One region of the Pectobacterium sp. PL64 genome, then DNA from elsewhere that is predicted to be linked to it. Evidence: predicted binding sites of a transcription regulator. Region 1 holds the regulator's gene; the other holds the start of a gene.

Region 1 (4,062 bases):
GAAAAAATAACTATTAACGTTTTTTCACTATTCTGTATGAATAAAGCGACCGTGCCCACTTTTTTATGACGCCGTTTTCAGGAATACTGTGAGGATTGAGCGAGTTAAGGATTATGTTCGGTCACTGTTATTATGCGCTTATTTATTACTCTTTTTATATTATTTTTCAGTAATCTATCCCTGAACATCGTTCAGGCTGCGCCGCATACCCCGAATTCTGCGCCAAAGAAAAGCGCCGTGGTAGAAACGAATAAGAAAAGCCGCCAAACAAAGGGTAATGCTAAATCACCGACGCCGATCAAAAGCAAAAAACCAGAACCTACCGCCGTCAGCAATAAAACCAAATCCCGCACCGCGAGCAAAGTGACAGAAAAAAAGCCGTCACGGACGCAAAGCAGCACGCCCGCGCTAGTGAAAAAAAATCTTAAAAAGCTGAAGCCTGAAGAAGAGAAACAAACAACCGCACAAGCCAGAGTCAAAACCGGGCTGAAGAAGACTGCACTCAAGGGAAAAGCGGATAAAAATCCAGCGCCGACAGAAAAAGGAATGGCGCTAAGCGCAGCGCATAAAAAACGCTATCAGCATGCCAAAACGACCGCAATGAATAAGTTGATGAGCCAGATTGGTAAACCTTACCACTGGGGCGGCTCCTCTCCCTTTACCGGATTCGACTGTAGCGGGCTGGTCTATTACGCCTACAAAGATGTCGTTAAGATCCAAATTCCACGCACCGCAAACGAAATGTATCACCTGCGTGACGCCGCTCCGATTAAAAAGAGCGAGCTGGAAAGTGGCGATCTGGTCTTCTTCCGCATCAATAATCGTGGCGCAGCCGATCACGTCGGGGTTTATCTGGGTGAAGGGAAATTTATCCAGTCGCCGCGTACAGGCTCAGATATTCGTATCAGCAAGCTGAGTGAAGATTATTGGCAGGAGCACTATGTTGGCGCACGTCGCGTGGTGACGCCGCAGACGATTCGTTAAGAGAAAAGTTGTACGTAGTAAAAAAAGCGATGTGAAGACAAGCGATTCAGACACGTTTTATGTAGCATCAACGTGTCTGAATACCTAACCCGCCCAGAGGCACCGTTTGGTTAGTTCAGCACCGCAATAAAACTAAATGCGATGATCACAGCCAACGAGCCCACCGTTGTCAGCAAAGACATCTTCAGATCTGTATCCATAAATTACTCCTTATTAACGAACAAATTTTATCTGAAAGCTTCATCTGAAAAGCCCCCCCTTCACAGCCGAACCCGTTTAGGTAGTTAAAGCCACAAATAATAGGGTTATTACGATTCTTTCATAATTGTAGCGAAAAATCTCGGACGAATGCATCACTAATAGTATAAATTAGCCCTTTCACTTTCATGATAAATCGGACACAATCCGCTGTTTATGAAAGCGCTGCGTATCAGTCGAAAAACGTCAACCCAGATCCCTTCGGTATAACATTCGGCATTCTCCTTCTGAAATCCTGTTTTTTAGCTTAGAAGAAGAACATTAAACGTAGGCAAACGATTAACAATATACTTACGTCTGTAACAGGTAAGTTCAGGAGTCATTTTTAGATGGCAACGATTAAAGATGTGGCAAAACGTGCTGGCGTTTCCACCACAACCGTATCGCACGTGATCAATAAAACACGTTTCGTCGCCGAAGAGACTAAGGCAGCCGTCAGGGCGGCAATCAAAGAATTGCACTATTCGCCCAGCGCCGTCGCGCGCAGCCTCAAAGTTAATCACACTAAATCTATCGGTTTGCTGGCCACATCCAGCGAAGCCCCCTATTTCGCCGAGATCATTGAAGCCGTTGAAAACAGCTGCTATGCCAAAGGCTACACGCTGGTGCTGTGTAATTCACATAACGACATCGGTAAACAGCGCGCCTATCTTTCCATGCTGGCGCAAAAACGCGTCGACGGCCTGTTGGTGATGTGCGCTGAATACCCACCAGAGCTGCTGTCGATGTTGGAAGATTATCGCAGCATTCCGATGGTCGTGATGGACTGGGGACAGATGCACAGCGATTTTACCGATACGATTATCGATAACGCCTTTGAAGGCGGTTATATGGCAGGTCGCTACCTGATTGAACGCGGCCATCGGGATATCGGTGCCATCCCCGGCACTCAAGAACGCAACACCGGCAGCGGACGCTACCTCGGCTTTTTGAAAGCGTTGAAGGAAGCCGACATCACCGTACGCGACGAATGGGTGGTTCGGGGCGATTTCGAACCGGAATCCGGCTATAAAGCCATGCATCAGATCCTCGCACAGAAACAGCGTCCAACGGCCGTATTCTGCGGCGGTGATATCATGGCAATGGGGGCTATCTGTGCGGCTGACGAGCTGGGTCTGCGCGTGCCGCAGGACATTTCGGTGATCGGTTATGACAACGTGCGCCACGCGCGTTTCTTTACGCCTGCGCTGACCACCATCCACCAGCCAAAAGAGCGTCTGGGACAGTCCGCTTTCGCGATGCTGCTGGATCGTATTACCAGTAAACGGGAAGATGCGCACGTCATTGAAGTGCACCCAACGTTGATTGAACGCCGCTCGGTTGCAGACGGCCCCTACCTCGACTATCGCCGCTAGCCGCAGCCATTCTGTACAGACGATTTTCTTATTCCTGCTGCTTCCCTTCTCTGCTTCAGCCAATTCTCTTGTATGCTGGCTGAAGCAGTTAAAAATTTAATACCGTGTTTCATTTTCTCTGGTGACAGCCGATACCTCGGCTGCGATAAGTGTTGTCCTGGTGTGTTTTACGATACTTTTACATAAAGTTAAGGAGACATGATGGGTTTACCTTATACAGAAGAATGGGATCCTAATACCGCGCCCTGGTTCCACATCGTGCAGGACATGCTGGCCACCGCGGATATCACCATCAACGGCACCCGCCCTTTTGACATCCGCGTGACCAACCCTAATTTCTTTAAGCGTATCCTGTGTGAGGGATCGCTGGGGCTGGGAGAAAGCTACATGGATGAATGGTGGGAGTGTGAACGGCTGGACATGTTTTCCCATCGCGTCCTGCGGGCTGGGCTGGAGGCTAAGTTACCCCGTCGCCTGCACGATCTCACGCGGATCGCGCTCTCCCGCGTCACGAATTTACAATCCCGTCGACGCGCTCAGGTTGTCGGTAAAGCGCATTACGATTTAGGTAACGACCTCTTTACCCTGATGCTGGATCCCTACATGCAATATTCCTGCGCCTATTGGAAACAGGCACAGACGCTGGAACAGGCGCAGGAAGACAAACTCGCCATGATCTGCGAAAAACTCCAGCTAACATCAGGGATGACGCTGCTGGATATCGGCTGCGGCTGGGGCGGACTTGCCGAGTTCGCGGCACGCCACTACGGCGTTTCAGTTTACGGCATCACCATTTCCAGAGAGCAGCAGGTGCTGGCACAGCGACGTTGTCAGGATCTGAACGTCACCATTGAATTACAGGATTATCGCGATCTCGATCGGCAATTCGATCGCGTGGTGTCGGTAGGCATGTTTGAACACGTCGGGCCACGCAACTATGACAACTACTTCCGCGTCGTACGGCGTAATCTAAAACCCGATGGACTGTTTCTGCTACATACCATCGGGGCCAATAAGACCGACCCGCACATCGATCCCTGGATTCATAAATATATATTCCCCAACGGCTGTATTCCCTCCATACAGCATATTGCGCAGGCGAGTGAACCTTACATGGTGATGGAGGACTGGCACAATTTCGGAGCTGATTACGATCGTACATTAATGGCCTGGCACGCTCGCTTTCAGCAGAACTGGCCACCGCTTTCCACACGCTACACGGCCCGCTTCCGCCGGATGTTCAGCTACTATCTTAATTCTTGTGCAGGGGCTTTCAGAGCAAGAGACCTTCAGCTCTGGCAGATCTTGTTCAGTACGGATGGGATCGAAGGTGGATTGCGTGTTGCGCGCTGACAGCCTTGTGTGTTGACAGAAAATTGTGTGCTGACAGAAAAGAGAAGCCGGACGGTAGAAACGCCGTCCGGTTCACCAGAATGTGTAACGTAGGAATTACTCTTCCTTGCCG
Region 2 (4,062 bases), 670 kb from region 1:
TTTTTCTATCAATGCCTGAGACACATCGATGAAGTCGGTGAAGGAATGCATTTTATTGAGCAGGCGGCCATCGTCATACCACTGTTGACCTAGCTCACCCCCACCGCGAATGTGCGTTAAGGCAAAGACGAACCCTCTGTCCAGCAGACTCAAACGGCTAACGCTAAAATCCGGATCCATGCTATGGCTATAAGCGCCATAGCCGTAGACCAGTATCGGGTTCTTGCCTGGGCTGAAATGATCGCGATGATAAACGAGGGAAACCGGAACATCGACGCCATCCCGAACCGTGATCCACAAGCGCTCGCTCCGGTAATTGTCCGGAGAGAAATCTTTCACTTCGGCTTGTTTGAGTAGCTGCTGCTCGCCTGTATCCAGATTCAATTCATACAGCGTGCTGGGCGTTGTCATTGATGAATAGCCATACCGCATCAATGCCGTTTCTGGCGTAGGGTTGTACGACAGCCACGTCACATAGCTCGCATCATTAAAGGTGATCGCTTTTTCTTCCTGCGTCTGCCAGTGAATCTGGCGTAAGCTGGTCAAACCGCGCTCCCGTTCTTCAACCACCAGCCAGTCACGGAACAACTCAAAACCTTCTAGTACGCGGTGTTCATGTGGTGCAATCAGCGTTTCCAGCGCTTGCTCATCGGGCCTATCCGAACGGTAGAGGCCAAAATTTTTCCCTTCTCGATTGGAGCGCAGATAAAACTTATCCTGATAGTGATCGATGCCATATTCATGATCTTTTCGACGTGGAATACCTACCTGCGGCAACGCATCCGGGCGCGTCGCGTCAAGCAGCAACACCTCGCTCGTCGTCGTGCTACTGAGATAAATGGTGATGTAGTGCTCTGATGTCGTTTTACTCAGGCTAACGTAATAGGTGTCGTCTTTCTCTTCATAGACCAGCTCATCCAACGCCGGATCGCTCCCCAGACGGTGGCGATAGACCTGATACGGCAACAGCGTTTGCTCATGTTTGCGCACGTAATACAGAACCGTCGAATCCGCCGACCATTCCGCTCCTGCGGTCACATTTTCGATCACATCCGGTAACCACTCGCCGCTGTTCAGATCGCGAAAACGAAGCGTGTACTGCCGACGGGATAAAAAGTCCTCCGAGAGCGCCAGCAGCCTATTGTCCGGACTAACTTCAAGCGTGCCGAGACTGTAAAACTCATGCCCCTCAGCACGTTGATTCCCGTCCAGCAACGTTTCCCACGCATCTGTTGCTTGCTCAGGCTGACGCAGATAGATGGCGTACTCTTTCCCCTGCTCATAGCGACTTTGGTAGCGATAGCCTTTTCTGACATACGGCACAGACATGTCCGTCGACGGAATGCGTTTAACCATTTCGTCATACAGTGACCGTTTGCGTGCGTCATGAGGTGCCATGACGGCTTCGCTATAGGCGTTTTCCTGCGTCAGATACTCCAACACCTGCGGATCGGTACGCTGGTCATCACGCAGCCAGTAATAATTGTCGATACGCGTATCGCCATGTGTACTTAGTACATGGGGTCTTTTTTCAGCTTGCGGTGTCTTCATGGCGTCGGATCTCGTTGTCTTGACATAAAATTTTCGCTTTGTAAGAAGAGTGGCACGATTGCCCAGCAATGCCAAGCCACGTCCTTGTCTCTTGGTGCGCTTTTGCGCATCGCATTCCACTGCACGCCCTCTTTAATGCGCACGCAAACGTTTTCGTTTATACTGCGGCCATTTTTCACAACCCGATCAGGTATAAGGTTATGTTAACAATTGGAACCGCCCTGCGTGCGGATGCCACACGCGTGATGCTGCTTGGCTCCGGTGAATTAGGCAAAGAAGTGGCGATTGAATGTCAACGCCTGGGAATCGAAGTGATTGCGGTCGATCGCTATACCGATGCCCCCGCTATGCAGGTTGCGCATCGCAGCCACGTCATCAATATGTTGGATGGCGATGCATTAAAAGCGCTGGTTGAAGCCGAACGTCCTGATTACATCGTGCCGGAAATCGAAGCCATCGCAACCGACATGCTGGTGACGCTGGAAAAGCAGGGCCACCACGTTGTTCCTTGTGCCGAAGCGACGCGCCTGACGATGAATCGTGAAGGTATCCGTCGTCTGGCTGCTGAAACACTCGGCGTTCCCACTTCCACCTACCGTTTTGCCGACAGCGAAGAGAACTTTCGTCAGGCGGTAGAGGCGATTGGCTATCCTTGCATTGTTAAACCGGTCATGAGTTCCTCTGGCAAAGGGCAAAGCCTGATTCGCTCTGCTGAGCAGTTAGATCAGGCTTGGAGCTACGCCCAGCAGGGTGGACGTGCAGGCGGCGGGCGCGTCATTGTGGAAGGACTGGTTAACTTTGATTTTGAGATCACCTTACTGACCATCCATGCGGTTGACGGTATTCATTTCTGCGCGCCAATCGGCCATCGTCAGGAAGACGGCGACTATCGTGAATCCTGGCAGCCACAGCAGATGAGTGCGCTGGCGCAGGAACGCGCGCAGAAAATGGCCAGCGATGTTGTAAAAGCGCTCGGCGGCTATGGCCTGTTCGGCGTGGAGCTTTTCGTCTGCGGCGATGAAGTCATCTTCAGTGAAGTCTCCCCTCGCCCGCACGATACCGGCATGGTGACGATGATTTCTCAGGATCTGTCCGAGTTTGCGCTGCACGTGCGTGCTTTCCTGGGACTGCCCATTGGCGCAGTTCGTCAGTATGGTGCTTCGGCTTCCGCCGTGATTTTACCGGAACTGGATAGCAGCAACGTACGCTATCAGGGGCTGGAAAGCGCACTGCTCCCTCATACGCAAATTCGCCTGTTTGGTAAACCGGATATCAGCGGCAAACGCCGTATGGGTGTCACATTAGCCAGTGCGGAAACCACAGATGATGCTGTAGCCATCGCCAAGCGCGTTGCTGCGGGCGTAAAAGTCAGCGGCTAATACAAAAAAGGCCACTCGCAGTGAGTGGCCTTTGTCATTCAGTCACGAGCAAACTTAGGCTTTTGCACCCGCAACGGCTTCACGAGCCAGTTCAGTAATACGTGCGTAATCACCGCTTTCCAGCGCGTCGTTCGGCACCAGCCATGAACCACCCACACACAGCACGCTTTTCAGCGCCAGATAGTCGCGGTAGTTATTCGGCGTAATGCCACCGGTTGGGCAGAAACGGATCTGAGCAAACGGACCGGCGATCGCCTGGAGCGCTTTCACGCCGCCGTTAGCTTCCGCTGGGAAGAATTTGAACTCACGCAGGCCGTAATCCATACCCAGCATCAGTTCAGATACGGTGCTGATACCTGGGATCAACGGGATGTTACCTTCCGTTGCGGCTTTCAACAGCGGCTCGGTCAGACCTGGACTGATGGCAAACTGCGCACCCGCCTCAACCACCGCAGCCAGTTGCTCAGGGTTTGTTACCGTACCCGCACCCACGATAGCTTCCGGTACTTCTTTTGCAATCGCGCGAATCGCTTCGATGGCACAGTCGGTACGCAATGTCAGTTCCAGAACGCGAACGCCGCCCGCGACTAACGCTTTTGCCATCGGCACCGCGTGTTCCAGTTTGTTGACCACAATCACAGGAACAACGGGACCCGTTGTCAAAATCTGTTCCGCGCTCGTTTTCCAGTTTTTCATCAAAAGTTATCTCCAGTCATGCCCGAAGGCATCATTAATTATATAGCGCGCCCCTGCCACAGGGATCTGCGTCGCCGCAGATGTCCGACCGCACCGTGAGCCATACATTAAAAACTGTGGGAGGCCGACCGTTCTCGGCCAGCCTCCCCATTACTGACGTATTACCAAAAAATTACTCAAACTCATTCCAGGAACGGCCATCGCGGGTAATCATCGCCACGGATGCCACTGGTCCCCAGCTTCCTGCCTGATACGGCTTCGGTGCATCGTTGTCCATCGCCCACGCATCCATGATGGAATCCACCCACTTCCAGGCTTCTTCAACTTCATCACGACGGACAAACAGCGCCTGAATCCCACGCATGGTTTCCAGCAGCAGACGCTCGTAAGCATCGGCCAAATGCTGCTGATTAAAGGTTTCCGAGAAGCTCAGATC

The links. The regulator PurR, encoded in region 1, represses purine synthesis genes. The targets are predictions, from matches to a motif close to CANGCAAACGTTTGCNTG.
Region 2: purT (formate-dependent phosphoribosylglycinamide formyltransferase) is a predicted target of PurR. The motif match lies at 1,692-1,709, and genes of this name have one in related genera.

The regions. Positions count from the first base shown of each region.
Region 1 covers NZ_CP092070.1:2,338,492-2,342,553, forward strand. The annotation lists gene HP572_RS10320 (C40 family peptidase) at 133-984, shown strand; gene HP572_RS10325 (YnhF family membrane protein) at 1,095-1,184, opposite strand; gene purR (HTH-type transcriptional repressor PurR) at 1,572-2,597, shown strand; gene cfa (cyclopropane fatty acyl phospholipid synthase) at 2,799-3,950, shown strand; gene HP572_RS10340 (riboflavin synthase) at 4,047-4,062, opposite strand, start outside.
Region 2 covers NZ_CP092070.1:1,668,309-1,672,370, reverse strand. The annotation lists gene HP572_RS07205 (S9 family peptidase) at 1-1,551, opposite strand, end outside; gene purT (formate-dependent phosphoribosylglycinamide formyltransferase) at 1,752-2,930, shown strand; gene HP572_RS07195 (bifunctional 4-hydroxy-2-oxoglutarate aldolase/2-dehydro-3-deoxy-phosphogluconate aldolase) at 2,985-3,626, opposite strand; gene zwf (glucose-6-phosphate dehydrogenase) at 3,799-4,062, opposite strand, start outside.